Regions from separate parts of the Peribacillus sp. NPDC097284 genome, predicted to be linked through region 1. Evidence: riboswitches for the same ligand, from Rfam matches in the RefSeq annotation. Region 1 holds a riboswitch; the other holds the start of a gene.

The links. A riboswitch is a leader RNA that binds a small molecule or an ion and turns the genes downstream of it on or off. The one in region 1 is predicted to bind preQ1.
Region 2: it holds a riboswitch for preQ1, as region 1 does, so the genes downstream of both, ACIQXU_RS11335 (QueT transporter family protein) here and queC (7-cyano-7-deazaguanine synthase QueC) in region 1, are expected to answer to the same signal.

Annotation. Positions count from the first base shown of each region.
Region 1 is NZ_JBIWCZ010000001.1:698,083-706,592, reverse strand. Features, by position in the region: gene pgsB (poly-gamma-glutamate synthase PgsB) at 1-320, opposite strand, end outside; gene ACIQXU_RS03535 (hypothetical protein) at 1,081-1,281, opposite strand; gene ACIQXU_RS03530 (methyl-accepting chemotaxis protein) at 1,828-3,507, opposite strand; PreQ1 riboswitch class I at 3,693-3,735, shown strand; gene queC (7-cyano-7-deazaguanine synthase QueC) at 3,794-4,456, shown strand; gene queD (6-carboxytetrahydropterin synthase QueD) at 4,456-4,926, shown strand; gene queE (7-carboxy-7-deazaguanine synthase QueE) at 4,919-5,647, shown strand; PreQ1 riboswitch class I at 5,801-5,843, shown strand; gene ACIQXU_RS03510 (VUT family protein) at 5,896-6,456, shown strand; gene ACIQXU_RS03505 (alpha/beta hydrolase) at 6,947-7,687, shown strand; gene ACIQXU_RS03500 (DUF421 domain-containing protein) at 7,754-8,455, opposite strand.
Region 2 is NZ_JBIWCZ010000004.1:289,128-297,637, reverse strand. Features, by position in the region: gene ACIQXU_RS11345 (ATP-binding protein) at 147-1,778, opposite strand; gene ACIQXU_RS11340 (TVP38/TMEM64 family protein) at 1,886-2,545, opposite strand; gene ACIQXU_RS11335 (QueT transporter family protein) at 2,658-3,143, opposite strand; PreQ1 riboswitch class I at 3,150-3,194, opposite strand; gene ACIQXU_RS11330 (YbaK/EbsC family protein) at 3,358-3,867, shown strand; gene ACIQXU_RS11325 (hypothetical protein) at 3,969-4,781, shown strand; gene ACIQXU_RS11320 (DUF3892 domain-containing protein) at 4,940-5,236, opposite strand; gene adhP (alcohol dehydrogenase AdhP) at 5,511-6,524, shown strand; gene ACIQXU_RS11310 (sigma-54-dependent transcriptional regulator) at 6,577-8,007, opposite strand; gene ACIQXU_RS11305 (sensor histidine kinase) at 8,009-8,510, opposite strand, start outside.

The sequences.
Region 1 (8,510 bases):
GCTTCAGTTCCTAAGTCAGCTACTTCTTTAACTACGCGACGTTGTTCCCCGATATTCGGTCCTTCTGGACGACGTATGATCGGTTTTTCTTTGTCCGTAAACCAATAAATCATTCTTGCGGAAGTTCCGGTTGTTTTTCCTATTGTCTTGTACTCCGCTTCCTTGATCACACCTGTAATCAGACGTGTTACAGTGGATTTCCCTCGGATCCCATTTACGTTGACACGTACGGGAATGGAGTCGAGACGCTTTTGATGGCGTTTTTGTTCGACTATGCCATAGCCAAGCAAAAATAATGCACAAATAAATATCGGTGCCATTTTTTAACCTCTCTTTTTTTATATATTTGATTTACTGAATACACACTACATGATTTTAAACTTATTAAGCAAGGGTCGTTTTTCTATAGCAAGATAGCTTATTTTGATAATTTCCAAATTAAACTATAAATGAGTGTAATAGTAACTAATGGCTATAATATTCATGTAAGGACAAATACTCTATGGATTCCCCATTTCATGATGATTCTATTATGAGATGGAGAATAAAAAATAATTTTTATAGGATAATGAATTCTTTTTATAAGGATAAAAACCCAATTCCTAGTATCTACTGTAGGAGTTTAATGTAGACGATCCTTCCTGTTTTATAATTGTTTATACCTATTTGTGCGTTTATTTTCTAATCTACTAGTTTGTTTTTTCTTTATTCCTGTATTTTGATTCTAATGACTCATTTAGTGCTACTTTTTTGGGATTGGATAAAGATGAGTAAAATCACCCCCCATATTTTTTGGGTTTTTTTAATATGAAATACCCGAGGGGCTATGAGGTGACATCAATAAATTGTCAAAATCCTTCTCTTAAAAGTTTTTGGAAATGAGGGTTTTTAAAAAAAAGACTAGTTTCTTCTATTAATATAGTGTTAATAGTAGAACTAAAAAAAACCCAGAATAAATTCTGAGTTTTTAGAGTATTTTTACATTCATTTATAATAAGGGATCAAATGAAATATTATTTATAGATGAGAGTAATTTTTGTAAATTCATAGTCTCGAATCAATTTTAAGATGATGCTATCTTTAGCTAGATTTTATTCTATTTAAAAGCTCAGTATGTGAGTCCTTTTTACCGCCATCTATAACATAAAGCATAGGGGCTAATCTTCTGTTTCCTTTATCGGCAGAATTCATCTTCAAGTAATTTTCGTATTCGTTGCGAAAGAATTCGTCTTGGGCTTTCCCTTCGTTTAACTTTGCTATGAATTTGAAAAATCGTTTCATATGAATTCCTCCTTGTTTGGTTAAAAAGTATTAGGTTAATAGTAACATACTTTAGGTGGAAATTAACCACTTATTATAAAATAGGAAATAAAAAATAGTAAAGGTGATTATATAGACTTAGTTCTCTGGATTTGGAATACGATATTGATGTAAGGTCATCTCGTCTGTTTAGAGAGTCTCCTGTTGATCGGGTTTCGAATGAGAGTAATTAAGAGTTGGTTCAAATGCTTTTTAAAAGTGTGCTGACACTTCTAGAGAGGAAGTAGTTATTCTACTATTTACTGATGTAAATATTACTGGAGTAATATTAATTATACATTGAATATTCAGAAAATAATAGTGTGAGTTGAATTATTTCTCTCTGTATAAGATTCATGGTGAATTTTTTATTATAGTTTGTTTTGTGTTGTTATTAGTTTATTCCCCGTATTCACTATATTGAAACAATTTTAATGAAGAGGATATATTTGTTATTAACTTCATAGGAATAGCTAAATGCATGCAAGGAAAAGCTTCCCACAAGGTAGGTGTGGGAAGCGGCTTTCATCATAATTGAAATCTTTTAACCTGGTCTGTTAACTGTTCTGCCGATGATGCAAGTTCACTGGCGTGATTGGTGATTTCATCCATTGAAGAGCTGGATTGCTGTGCTGAAGCAGATACTTGTTCAATGCCTGCTGCTGACTCTTCGGAAACGGCTGCAATGTCTTCGACGGCCTGGTTGATTTTTATGCTATTGGTAGAGATATAGTGTAAGTCATTGGTTATGTGTTGTAATTTTGTGCTCATGGCTCCCACTGAATGATTGATGGTTTCAAAGGTTTGGCCGGTAATGGTAATTTGTTGGGTGCCTTCATCTACTTGTGTATATCCATCTTCCAAGGAGTGAACGACGGTTTTAGAACCTGTTTGAATGGCTGTAACAATTCCAGTAATGTCACCCACAGAATCTGTAACTTGTTCCGCGAGTTTCCGAACTTCTTCGGCGACGACGGCAAATCCTTTTCCATGTTCGCCGGCGCGTGCCGCCTCAATGGCTGCGTTTAAAGCGAGTAAGTTGGTTTGATTGGAAATGTCCTGTATGACCTGAACGAGCTTTGAAATTTCCTGGGATTGTGAATCAAGGCCTTTTACCTCATCGACTGCCTGTTTCACAATCCTATCAATCGTTTGCATTTGTTGTACGGATTTGTGCATCATGGTTGTTCCTTCTTTTGTTAAGGACAGGATCTCGGTGGAGGTTTGGGAAATTTCTTCTCCTTCACTGTGTGCCTTTTGGATCTTTCCTGAGAATTCTTCCACCATACGGACGATTTCCGTTGCTTGGTTGGCTTGTGACTCAGAGCCTTCTGACAGCTCGTACATAGTGGTTGCAATTTGACTGCTTCCTTGTTGCACTTCATTTGCCGATTGGGTCAGCTCTTCGCTTTTGCTTGTAACGGATTCGGATACATTCAGCATGTTTTCAATGATATTGCGAAGGTTTCTCTGCATCTCGTTTGTGGAAAACGTCAATTCCCCGAGTTCATCGTTTGATGTCTGCTTAAGTGGTGCATGGTTCAGTTCACCTTTTTCCATTAGCTTCATCCTGTCTCGGATCCTTAGGATCGGTTTGGTAATGAGGTTGGCTGTCACAAGGGCAAGGCCAATTCCTGCTATGACTGTAATGATGGATAAAATGATACTCGTCGTTTTAACGGATTTTCCACTGCTGATGACGGTCTCTCCGGAAGTGACGATCAGTTTTTCGCGCTCGGAAGCGAGCTCTTTGAAGCCATCCATTATTTCCGTGCTTATGGGCGCTACTTCATTCAGCAATATTTCTTTCGCCTGTTTTTCATCTCCTTGCTCATACTGGGTAAAGACGCGTTCTTCAATCATGGTTCTCCAATCAATGCTTGTTTCAATGATTTCTTTCGTTCTCTCAGAGTCGGATAAGGCTAATAGCTCTTCTTGTATGTGTTTGCTTTCTTCGGTATAAGCTAGGAAATCCTCTTTATATTGTTCATCTCCAAATAGGATATACCCTCTAACAAATGCCATTCTTTGCGAAAGGTTATAGAGTAATTGTTCATCTTTAATAAGAAGAGGCAATTCATGGTCGATGATATCTCTAGAATGTTTAAGAGACTTATTGCTGCTGTAAATACTATAGGCTCCTAATATGATGCATAAAGATATGACTAGCATAAATGCTAACAATACCTTTGTTTTAATCTTTTTCAAGTGTACGGCCCCTTTTTCGGTAGATTAGTTTACCTTCTGTTTATCGGAAATGGGGACCGATATTTAAAGAGAAAAGGGGAAATTGGGCTGAAAAGACAGGGAATCTCTTTGTTTTTATGGAATATATTGATATGATTCCATATATTGCGTTATGATTATAGAGAAAAGATTATAAGCCGCTTTAGGCGGAAGAGGTTCTAGCTACCCTCTCAAAAAAACTAAGGAAAAGCAGCACTCTATTCTTAGGGTGCTGCTTTTTTCCGTAAAAAAGGAGTTTTTCATAATGTTGAAGAAAGAAAAGGCAGTAGTGGTGTTTAGTGGGGGACAAGACAGTACGACGTGTTTATTCTGGGCCATGAAGCATTTTTCGGAAGTGGAGGCAGTGACGTTTGATTATAATCAGCGTCATAGCTTGGAAATTGATTGTGCGCGGAATATTGCAAAGGAACTGGACATCCCCCATCATGTTTTGGATATGTCGTTGTTGAACCAGTTGGCGCCGAACGCGTTGACGAGAAGTGACATTGCTGTGGCGGACGGGGAAGAAGGGGAGTTACCGTCTACATTCGTATCGGGAAGGAATTTACTGTTCTTGTCATTCGCAGGAGTGCTTGCAAGCCAAATTGGGGCGAAGCATATTGTAACCGGTGTTTGTGAGACGGACTTTAGCGGATATCCAGACTGCCGGGATGTGTTCATTAAATCGTTGAATGTCACTTTGAATCTCTCAATGGATCAGTCTTTTGTTATAGATACGCCGCTTATGTGGCTGAATAAAGAAGAAACATGGGAAATGGCAGATCAACTGGGTGCCTTTGATTTCGTTCGTGAAAAGACGCTGACTTGTTATAACGGAATCATAGCAGATGGCTGTGGGGAGTGTCCGGCATGCAAGCTTCGAAAAAAGGGTCTGGATGACTATGTGATTAGACGGCAGGTGAACCTATAATGTATGGGTTCAAGATTGTCGATAAGCTTCAAAAAATAGAACAGGACATTCATCGTAATCAATTGAACTATCATCAAAGACGGGTGCTCGTGAGCAAGGAATTCACGTTTGATGCAGCTCATCATCTTCATGATTATGAAGGGAAATGCAAGAATCTGCATGGCCATACGTATAAAGTCATTTTTGGCATAAGCGGCTATAATGATTCCCGTGGGTTGATGATCGACTTTGGCGACATCAAAGAAATCTGGAAAAAAGAAATCGACATTCATCTTGACCACCGCTATTTGAATGAAACGCTGCCACTTATGAATACAACAGCTGAAAATATCGTCGTCTGGATTTATGAAAAGATGGCTGATGCCCTGCAAAACAAGGACTATAAAGGGGCTAGGGTTGAATTTGTCCGTCTTTATGAAACGCCGACGAGTTATGCTGAAGCAAGACGGGAGTGGATGAACTGTGAGTAAGCTGCCCGTCATGGAAATCTTCGGGCCGACCATTCAAGGGGAAGGCATGGTCATCGGGCAAAAGACGATGTTCGTCCGGACAGCTGGGTGCGACTATTCATGTGCTTGGTGTGATTCCGCCTTCACTTGGGATGGGACAGGAAAGGAAGATATCGTCCAGATGACAGCTGAAGAAATATGGGAGGAGCTAAAACTCAAGGGAGGCAAGGGTTTCTCCTTCGTGACGATATCCGGGGGCAATCCCGGCCTCTTGAAGAATATGGCTGAGTTAATCACCCTTTTAAAAGAGAAGAACATCAGAATTGGCGTGGAGACACAAGGTAGCCGGTGGCAGGATTGGTTTCTCGATATTGATGAACTGACGATATCACCAAAACCGCCAAGTTCAAGGATGAAGACCGATTTTGAAGTGCTTGATGATATCCTATCCAAGCTTTCCAATAGAAGGGATGAAAATCAAATCTCTTTGAAGATTGTCGTATTTGATGAAGCTGATTATCAATATGCGAAGAATGTACATGCCCGCTATCCAGGCATTCCTTATTACCTGCAGGTAGGCAATGATGACAGCGTGACGACGGACGATCGGCAGCTGGTCAGTGAACTGTTGGGAAAATATGAACAGTTAATTAATCGGGTGATTGCCGATGACGAACTGAATGATGTGAAGGTGCTCCCCCAGCTGCATACGTATATCTGGGGAAATAAACGGGGCGTGTAAGGAAAAGGGTGGGGAAGTCATACTTTCTATTGAATGCCGTTTCTCTTCTATTATATGTTCTTTACATTTAGATACGTGAGGGGGTACTTTTAACCTTGATTTACCCCCGTATCCAAGATAAGATAAAAAAGGAAAAAAGATAATCCGCTTGAGGCGGAAGAGGTTCTAGCTACCCTCTCAAAAAAACTAAGGAGAACAGCACTCTTTCTTAGGGTGCTGTTTTTTCCTATAAAAGGAGATTGTAAGAAATGTTAAGAGTTCTATTGTATTTATTGTCCATTGTGACCGCGAATGTGGTCACAGCCGCATTTATGCCATTGCAATTTGGTATGTTCATCATCCCGATGGGGACATTGTTGATCGGAGGGACCTTCATCTTCCGTGATTTAGTTCAAAATAAATTTGGCAGGGCAAGGACTTATCTGTGCATTATCCTGGCATTACTTTTATCAGCCAGTGTATCATTCTTGTTAGGCGATACATTATTAATCGTATTTGCTTCCGCCCTTTCATTCGTGGTGGCTGAAACGGCAGATACGGAAATATATACTCGATTGAAGCTACCATTAAGTTGGAGGGTATTTTACTCAGGGGTAGTTGGAGGATTTTTCGATTCGGCAATATTTGTGGTGATTGGGCTTAGTCCACTGGGGGCGAACATCTTGCCGTGGTCCTCTGTACCTGCCGCGATTGTTGGTCAGATTATTGTCAAAACGGTCATTCAGTCAATGGGGGCCATTCTATTGGGGAAAATCCATGTAAGGCTTGAAAAGCGGATCAATAATGGAGGGAATGCGCTTGGTGGATGATACTAAAGAAGAAGATAAGTGCTATTGCTTGGAGGCTTTTCGCGAGAAATATGGTCCGCAAGTCCAGGGAGAATGCTTGAAGCTTTCTTGTGCCAACTACAGAAAGCATAACCTTGATAAGCTAGAATCGAGAGAATGCGAGTAAACAAAAAACCCGTTGTTAAACGGGTTTTCTTTTTTTATAGAAAATTAGATGCCTGTCCTATTCGAATCACTGCGAAGAGTCAAACAAGGTTATCGATAATAAGATTACGTACCTTTTTATTAACACGATGTACCTCGAAATATAAGGTACATCATTCCTGAACTAGAAAAAGGAAAATTTAGATTGCTAAATAAAACCAGTCATAGTAAAATGTCCTTCGGACCGCATCACTTGTCCTAATTAAGGCATAGGTACTATAATCGGGGTAATGGTGATTCTTTTAAATAGTTAATGATTTTATCAGAAATTTCAATATATACAACTTGAGGAAAAGGAGCAGATAGTATGAAAGTCATTGCACCTGAGTCATTCACATACAAAGGTGGAGAGAGAGCAGTTCTCTTACTTCACGGATTTACTGGAAGCACAGCAGATATGAAGAAGTTGGGTCGTTATCTCAATGACCGTGACTATACCTGCCACGCACCTCTATATAAAGGTCATGGATTGCCAGCTGAGGAACTCATCCATACAGGTCCAAAGGAATGGTGGAAAAACGTAGTGGATGGGTACCGTTTCCTTAAAGAAGAAGGGTACGAGGATATCGCCGTTGTCGGGATTTCCCTCGGTGGGGTCTTCTCTTTAAAAGTGGGAACGGAATTCCCTGTGAAAGGTGTCGTTTCCATGTGTGCCCCGATGAAAGGGAGAGACGTGAGTCGATTACATAATCGTATGATCAGTTATGCCAGGGCCTACAAAAAATTCGAAGGCAAAGACCCAGACCAAATCGATGCAGAAATAAAACGGTTAGAAAAAGAGCCTATGCACTCGTTGAAAGATGTTTTGCATATCATAGAAGATACTAGTGAAAATTTAGATTTGATTACGGCACCGACTCTTGTTCAACAGGGCCGGTTGGACGATTCCGACTATACGGAAAGTGCACCCATGATCTTCAATGATGTCGATACGCAACATAGGCAATTGATATGGTATGAGCAATCAGGGCATATCATCACATTGGGGAAAGAGCGGGAGCAAGTTTATGAAGATGTTCATCGGTTTTTAAATAACTTGATTTGGTAAAGTGGGAAGGCTGCCAGTTAAATTGGGCGGCCTTTTTCTAAATGTAAATCTTCTGTCTGATGAAATTCAGCTGTATAAGAACACTTTCACGTTCCCGTTAGTATCGATAGTTGCCAATAAGATATCGGTTATGTCCGCATTGTACATGGTTACTTTCCTTTTCAGCCATCCTTCATCTTTACCCACTCGGTTTAATTCGTGAAAATCAATCTTTCCCTCCTTAATAATGGTTATAGGAAAAGAAAATGGCTTTGTGGTCAACTTTATATCACCAGGGGTCACTGATTGGTATTGGGGAAGTAAGAAGAACGAAATAGTCCCATCAGGTTCCCAAAATGCCAAAGCAACTTTTTGAATTTCTTCAATTTTTGCCTTTCTTAATTCGGATAAAATAATATCGATAGAAATTCGTGCTTTGACTAAGTTTTTATGGATGACTTGTCCGTTTTCTATAAGAGGCAAAGGAGGGCTTTCAAAAAAATTTCGGAGTCTGCCCCAATGAAGACTCACAAATACACTGATTATATATAAAATAACTAGTACGACTGACGTGATCATCGGTCCCTTTAAGCCTAACTGTTCATCAGATAATGGGTGGGCAAGAATATTTCCAATGATCAGTGCCATTAAAAAGTCAATCAACCTTAACTGAGAAATGGCCCGGCGCCCCATCAATTTAACTGCAAAGAGTAAAAAAAGGAATGATATGATGGCTCTCAAAATCCACTGAATTGTAGTAAGTGTGTCTTGGCTGTAGAAAAAATCCATCTAAGCTCACGTCCTTGTTTTTTGTTATCTAAGAATTAGTATGAGCGTTTGACTG
Region 2 (8,510 bases), on a different contig from region 1:
ACCATATTACAGGAAATGTAGGGGGGAGTACGTTGAAAAAGATAAAAAAGGCGAGAAGGTGATTTTGGCCGGTTCAATCGTGTGTATGGGGACGTTTACTTATATCCCGAACACAACAAAATAGGACAAGTAAACAAGTACTTATCCTATTTATATATCGGCAATTCAATTTTAACTTCGGTACCATGGTTTAGTTTGCTACTAAAGTGTACTTTTCCTTGGTGCGCTTCGATAATTCGGCAACTTACGGTCAGTCCAAGCCCAGTCCCTTTTTCTTTAGATGAAAAAAAGGGCTCCCCGAGATGTTTCATGCGATCTTTCTCGATTCCACAGCCATTATCCTTGATTGTAACGGAAATGGAATGGTTAATATGCTCAATTTCTATCGAAATATGGGATGCTGTTGCTTCCAGAGCATTTTTGACCATGTTGATGAATACTTGTTTCAGCTGGTTTGCTTCGCATAAAATAAGCGGTATATCGTTTTTTACCTCGATAGAAATTTGAGCGGAAGAAGAATCGGCTTCTACAAGAAGCAAGGCTCTGACTTCATCGATCAATTCTACGATCTGATTTTGACTGAACATGATTTCCTGAGGCTTTGCTAGGACAAGCAATTCGCTAACGATTAAGTTGATTCGGTCTAATTCGCTAAGCATGATGGTGTAATATTGATCATGGGGTTGGTCGTTTTTTTTCAGGAGTTGAACGAACCCTTTTAAGGACGTTAAAGGGTTGCGCACTTCATGAGCAACACTTGCTGCAAGTTCACCGATGATCGAAAGTTTCTCGGATTTTCGTAAGCGTCTTTCTGTTTCACGAATTTGTGTTACGTCTTTTGCATACGTAATGATACCGGCTAATTCTTTGCCCACTAACATGGGAACAAAAGTACAAGAAAGTAAAATGGAATTCCCGTATTTGGTAACAAGCGCTATATCTTTTCCTTTTTTAATCCCCTTCTGATTTTCCACGACATATTGACAGGATGATTGGATGAGCTCTTTAGCTTCTGCGGAAAAATCCAAATCAATAAAAGGGTCCCCTTGAACTTCACCTTTACGGAATCCAGTGACGGTTTCAAATCTTGGATTGACGTTTGTGATGGTTCCTTTCAAATCAAGCATTAACATGGGGGAAGGGTTGTGATCAAACAAAGACTTATAACGCTGTTCACTAGCAAGCAATTGACTTTCCGCGGCAATTCTTTCTGAAATATCCCTACCTATGACTACTAACCCTTTTCGTGAACCATCTTCATGAAATAATGGGACTTTGATGGTATCGAAGGTCTTAAAATGACCGTTTGGCAGTGGAATATTCTCCTCACAACGCGTAATCTTCTTCATTGCCCATGTTTCTTGATCGGAATCTTCACAGTAAATCAATGAATCTCTGTAGAATTGGGAGTACTCGGCAAGCTCGCTATCTTTTTTTCCTTTATAGTCCACATTCTCCAATTGGAATAACTGAAGTCCAAACGTATTCGATTCTAGCCATCTACCTTCTCCATCCTTAAAATTCACAAAGTCTACCATTGAGTTAATAAGGGTACTTCGAAGTTGTTCTTCTTCTTTTAGTTGTTTGAACTCTTCTCTTTTAGATAAGTAGAGAAATAAAATCAAACCGATTAATAGGACAAAGATGAACCCTTCTGCTCGCTGGAGTTGAAGGAACGCCTCTTTAGTATTCAAGGAATTCATTAAATAGTAATTGAAAACAAGTAATGTGGTCATTCCAGAAAGAATGTAGATTACTAATATGATACGTCTCGGCATATGGGTCTCCCTGAATTCTCCGACATTTCAAAGCTGAAATACATACACATTTTAACAAACTATTGGCTGAAAATATACGATTCCACACAAAAAAACAGGCAGCAAGGTTACCTGTTTTTCTTAAAGAGTGATAGGTTCTTTTTTTTCTTGAAGCGCTTGTAGATAAGGAAAAAGGTTAAGAGCAGGAAACCGAGTACAATCAATGTATATTGATTCATCTCTACGGAAAGAATTCCATATGGAATTAAAGAGAGAAAGAAGAAGTAGATGAGATTGCCTAATGCTGTTGCCATTAAGAAATCTTTGAAGGTGACGGAACTAACTCCAGCTGCAAGGTTTATTAAACTTGTCGGTATGAAAGGGAAAATTCTACCGGTAAAGACATACATAAACCCATGATCCTTGACGGAATCCTGCGAGTCGGTACCCATCTTTCTTAAAATCAATGACTGGAACCAGTGCCTGGCAGCATAGAAAATGGTTCCTGACGCGACCACGCTTGTTAACCAACTCCATAGATACCCGAATGCAAAGCCAAAGATCGTTACATTAATTGTTAAAAGTAAAATCAGGGGGATGACAGTAAAGGAGTTCTGAATGATCATCAAAACGAACGTCACTACAAAGGTAAGAAGGAGATTTTCTGTCAATATGGCTATCACGGATTCCAAGTCGCTATTCCAAATCATCGTGAATAATTCTGAATTTAGCCCGATGAATGTTACTACAATCAGAAGGACGAGTAACATCAGTATTTTTTTCTGCAAAAAGTCACCACCATTTATCAATTTTTTTGAGTATGGTTGAAAAAAAGAGCCGCTGCATGTAGCAGACAGCTCTTTGAATATAGAATGTTCTTTTACTTTATGCACAGTGAGTTCAAAGCAACTTTCCAAATTGAATTCTTTTATTCATCATATAAATGATGGGTGCCCCGATCAGTAGGACGAGGAATTCCCCGGCTGCTGTTGTTGCCCAACTTATTAAGAATGGCAATCCTAAGACTAGATTCAATTCTATGGCTATTAGGAACATCGTAACCGTGAATATGATGATGGTCATGGCCATTCGACCCTTAATGCCCGTTATGAAACGGGAAGAAAAGATGACAAGCAATAAGGCTATCAGAGATTGCCCGACCCCAAAAATCAAGTCATATGCCCCTAACTGTGAAAAGAAAAGGTTCGATATGAACACACCGACGACTATGCCGGATATATATTTCTTATTAAATACAATAAGATGATTCAACATTTCGGGAATGCGGAATTGAAGCACCCCAAACATAATCGGCTGAAGCACGAATGAGACAGCGATATAGATGGCAGCCAATAGACCATTTATCGCGAGCGTACGAATATTCATATTTTTCTCTCCCTAGTTTTTTATCGTGGGATGGTTACGAACCACGTTAGGCTTTTGCCCGAAGTTTAATAGTATCGTATTTTGGCCTCTTTCGTCAATTTCAAGATTTTATGCGAAATATTGAATATTTAGAATAAAGGAAAGAGATTTTGCTTTACTATAGTGAAGAATGGTACGATTCATAAAAAGAGTTAAAGGAAAGGGATGAAAGTAAATGTCAATCGAGAGTGTTAGGGCCCACTTTAAACAATGGAACAGGGAACATGATGTGATGGAATTCAAAACATCTAGTGCCACAGTAAACCAAGCTGCGGAGACAATCGGGGTTATACCCGCGCGCATTGCCAAAACGTTGTCATTTAGGGGAGAAGGAGACCAAGCAATTTTGGTCGTGGCCGCTGGAGATGCGAAAGTCGATAATAAGAAATTCCGGAAAATGTTTGGGTTCAAGGCAAGGATGTTATCTCCAGAAGAAGTTCTTGAACAGACCGGACATGCAATCGGGGGTGTCTGCCCATTTGGATTGGCAAATGAACTGGATGTTTACTTGGATGTTTCGATGAAACGGTTTGAGACAGTTTTCCCGGCTTGCGGGAGCGCGAACTCAGCCATTGAACTTTCACTCGGGGATTTATTTCAATTCTCAAAAGCAAAGGACTGGGTAGATGTTTGCAAGGACTGGGAACAAGAAGTGAATGAAGATATGCAGAAACATATCATTTGAATGAAGGAATAAAGTCCACTTCATGTGGACTTATTTCTGATAGTGGGGAGTTATTAGGTTCTAATGAATTAGGATAGAATGCTAATGATGGAGGGTCATGGATGTCCAATGTAGAGTACAAAAACAATAATAGTAGTTATCACAGTCTTAAAAATCTATATGAGGAAAATATCACGGTCAGAAGCATAGCCCAAGAGTTTGAGTTTTGTGGAAAAGATGAATCGGCCATTGATATCAAAAATGTAATGGAGGAAAAACACTTTGATACATTGGCCGTGAAAGACCAGGGGGAAATCGTTGGTTATATCGATAGACATGAACTTGGCGAAGGGAACATTTCGGATTATATGAAGCTCTTTTCCCCAAGGGAACTTGTATCGGATTCAACGCCCTTGATCCAATTGTTAGGCATTTTTAAGAAGAAAACGAGGGTATTCGTGTTAGAGAATAATTCAATCAAAAAGTTAATCACGCATGCCGACCTCCAAAAACCACCAATCAGGATGCTGATTTTTGGCTATATCACTTTATTGGAAATGAGACTTAGTGATATTATCATGCATCGATTCGGGGGTGAAAGCTGGTATCCGATGATTAGTGAGGATCGTCTACATAAGGCAAGTGAATTATATGAAAGGAGAATGGAGAAAAATGAGGAGATTAATTTAATTGAATGTCTACAAATTAGCGATAAATTCGACATTATTCATAAAGATAAAGAGTTGAGAACATTTTTTCAAATCCCATCCAAAAGTAAAGGGAAGAAAGATGCCAATGCCATCAGGAAGTTACGGGATAAGATTTCGCATGCTAATGAACTTGGGATGGATATGTCTTGGATTGAAATCATAGAAGTGGTCGAAATCTGTGGCCGCTTGCTGGAAATATCTGAGTCCTATCATTATGAATGGTAAACAGATAGAAGGATTGGAGAAAAAGGGAGAGTGCTGGTTGCTCCATTTTCAATATCCCGGAAAACCTTGAGGAAGTCGTTAGGAGAACCTGTTAGTATGCGGTTCTTTTTTTGTTGCGGAAAAAAGCTGCCTGAATGGAAGGCAGCTTTTCTCGGTCTTTAAAATTCAGGCAGTTCATCCAGATTATTTTCTTTAATGCCATCAGGCTCACTTCGCAAAATGTCCCGACCATATTTATGAAAGACATCTACGTTTGCGAGTGCACCAGCCTTGGCTTCTGAAAGAGCGGTGGGATAGTCCAGTTCCCTTCCGGTATTTGTCTTGATGGCGATGATATTATCCTCTTCATTCTTCCGTACGGCGACAATTTCTTCTTTGTCGTTCCCACCTTGTTGGTTCGCTTGTGGCGTTCCTTGTTGTTTGTAGGATTCATAGGCTTCTTCAAATGTGTCCATTGTACACCTCCTCTTTATAGGGTGAACCATTTTTCCAGCAATATACGAACTGGTTTTCGTCATCATTGAGCCGGATTTCTGTCATAATGGGCCGAATTTTCGGCTAGGATTTATGTTTGAACCTAACTTGATTGCACTTTTCTGTTTGGCATGGCACTTGCATTATAAATAAGTGGAAGTGAGAAAAACACGGACCTAAGGGAGGAATAGAATCATGAATGTAAATCAGGGGACAAGTACGGTGGAATCGAAAACATTGAAGGATGTTAAAACAATGAAGGCAGCGGTCGTCAATGAATTTAAACAAGAGCTTGAAATAAAGGATGTACCGATTCCGGATTTAGAGTATGGTGAGATTTTAGTTAAAATTAAGGCATGTGGCGTATGTCACACGGATTTACATGCAGCACATGGCGACTGGCCGGTGAAGCCAAAGCTCCCGCTTATTCCTGGACATGAAGGAGTAGGGATTATCGAGAGGGTAGCAGAGGGCGTCACAACATTGAAAGTCGGTGACCGAGTAGGGATTCCATGGCTTTATTCGGCATGTGGCGACTGTGAATACTGTTTGACGGGCCGTGAAACGCTCTGCTTGGATCAACTGAATGCAGGATATTCGGTGGACGGAGGATATGCGGAATATTGTAAGGCACCGGCAAAATATGTTGTCAAGGTTCCGGAAGGGCTAGATTTTGCCGAGGTCTCCCCAATTTTCTGTGCAGGTGTGACGACGTATAAAGCGCTTAAGGTTTCAGAAGCAAAACCAGGGGACTGGGTCGCAATCTATGGTATTGGCGGACTTGGGCATGTTGCGCTTCAATATGCGAAGGCGATGGGATTCAATGTCATTGCCGTCGATATTCAAGATGATAAGCTTGAGCTGGCAAAAGAACTAGGAGCGGATTATACAGTGAATGGGTTGAAGAATGATCCCGTTCAAGCAATTAAGGATAAAGTTGGTGGCGTACAAGCAGCTATTTCTGTTGCCGTAACGAAAAAAGCATTTGAACAGGCTTACAGTTCAGTCAAAAGAGGCGGAACACTCGTCGTGGTCGGATTGCCGAATGATGAACTTCCTATCCCTATTTTTGATACGGTATTAAATGGGGTAACGGTGCGAGGTTCAATCGTTGGTACAAGAAAAGATTTACAAGAATCTCTTCAATTTGCGGCAGATGGAAAAGTACGGACGAATATTGAAACAAGACCGCTTGATGAAATCAATGATGTGTTTAAAATGATGGAAAAGGGTGAAATTAACGGTCGTATCGTTTTAACATTGGAATAGAAACAAATGAAAGGGTGTCCTATTAATGGGGGCACCCTTGTTCATATACGAGTCAGGTATGTTTTTTTTCATTTAGTATATAACGTAATTTCCTCATTGAAATCTGTAGGCGCTTGGCGGCTTCATTCCGGTTTCCATACGTTTTTTGAAGGGTTTGCAGGACGAGCTCTTTTTCGATGGTAGATTCGAACTGTTTGATTTCCAAGAGTATGTTTTCAAGCGTCAGCTCATCTTTTTCATTAAAATCGGCTACAAGTTTCTTCCGCCATTCTTCGAGAGGGTTTTCAGGAGAGTGAAGATCCATTGTAGCTTGTTTCTTGGGTGAAATGACCTGATGGGTAGGGAGAACGATATCGTCCGCAGTGATATCCTGTCCATGATCTGCGAGGGTTAAGGTTCTCATCACGGTATTAGATAGCTCACGTATATTTCCGGGCCAGTCGTATAGCTGTAATTTTTCGATAGCCTCTTGTGAAAAGGATACATCTGCCTGACCATTCCTTTCGACCAGATGCTCGACAAGGAGAGGGATATCCTCTTTTCTATGACGTAATGCTGGTACTTCAAGAGTGACAACATTCAGGCGGTAAAATAGATCCTCCCGAAACTTATTGTTTTCTACTGCTTGCTGAAGATTTTCATTAGTGGCAGCTACCAATCGTGCGTTGGTCCGTAATGTCCCACTGCTTCCGACCCGCATAAATTCCCTAGTTTCCAAGACCCGCAGAAGCTTGACTTGGATGGCTGGACTGGCATCAGCAATTTCATCAAGGAAAAGGGTTCCATTTCCGGCTATTTCAAAAAAGCCTTTTCGTTGTTGGGTTGCACCGGTGAATGCGCCTTTTTCATGGCCGAATAATTCACTTTCAAGCAGGGATTCTGAAATGGCTCCACAATTAATCGCGATAAAGGGCTCGTGGTTACGCGGGCTTGCTGAGTGAATGAAGCGGGAGAGCACCTCTTTACCCGTTCCCGTTTCCCCTTCTATTAAGACATTAACCGATTTTTGAGCGACTTTGAACGCCATTTCTGTCAGTTCTTTCATTATGACACTTTCACCGACGATGAGACCGGAGTCCCTGGCCAGTTTCTGAAAGAAATGCTGATTCACATCCGTGTTTTCATTCAGGAGGTTTTCAATCTGCTTTTCTAATATCTCAATATCGGCAAAGGGTTTTTCCATATAATCACTTGCGCCAAGTTTCATTGCGCGGACGGCGGTCTTGACTGTGCTGTAACCAGTCATGATGAGTGCCTTGCAACGAGGTTGTTTTTGTTTGAGATGTTGTAAAAGGGAAAGGCCGTCACAATCGGGAAGCTTCAAATCAATCATCGCAGCATCATAATGCTCCTGATTAAAATCGATTGCATAAAAGTCCTTTCCACTATGTATGACGTGTACGTTGTATCCTTTCATCGTAAAAAGCCGGGATAAAAAGGTACCCACCTCTTTTTCATCGTCCACTACAAGTAAATGAATCATGTTATTCACTCCTCTCATCTTCTGTCGGTAGGGGGATCTTCAGTGAAAATATACTTCCTTGGCCTGGCGTACTCCATACGTCAATTTTGCCGCCATGATCTTTCGCGATGCCAAGACTAACAGACAACCCCAGTCCAGTCCCCTTGTCGCGGTCTTTTGTCGTATGAAAAGGGTGGAAAATAAGAGGGAGGCGCTCGGCTTCAATTCCTGTCCCATTATCAGCCACCTGGACGATCATATATTCCTCTTCTAAAAAGGTCTGGATGGTGATTGTTCTTGGGGCTGATTCATCAAGATCACTCAAGGCATCCTTGGCATTCAATAACAAGTTGATGATAATCTGTTCAATCTGCTGTTGGCTGCCCTTGATGTACGGCAGGTCTTCCTGTAGGGAAAGGTGAATGAATATTTGTTTCTTCTCGAGTTGGAACTTCAGCAAGTTCAAAACTTGGTGGATGGCTTCGTTCATAGAATAATAGTGGAACTTGTATTCATCCTGCCGT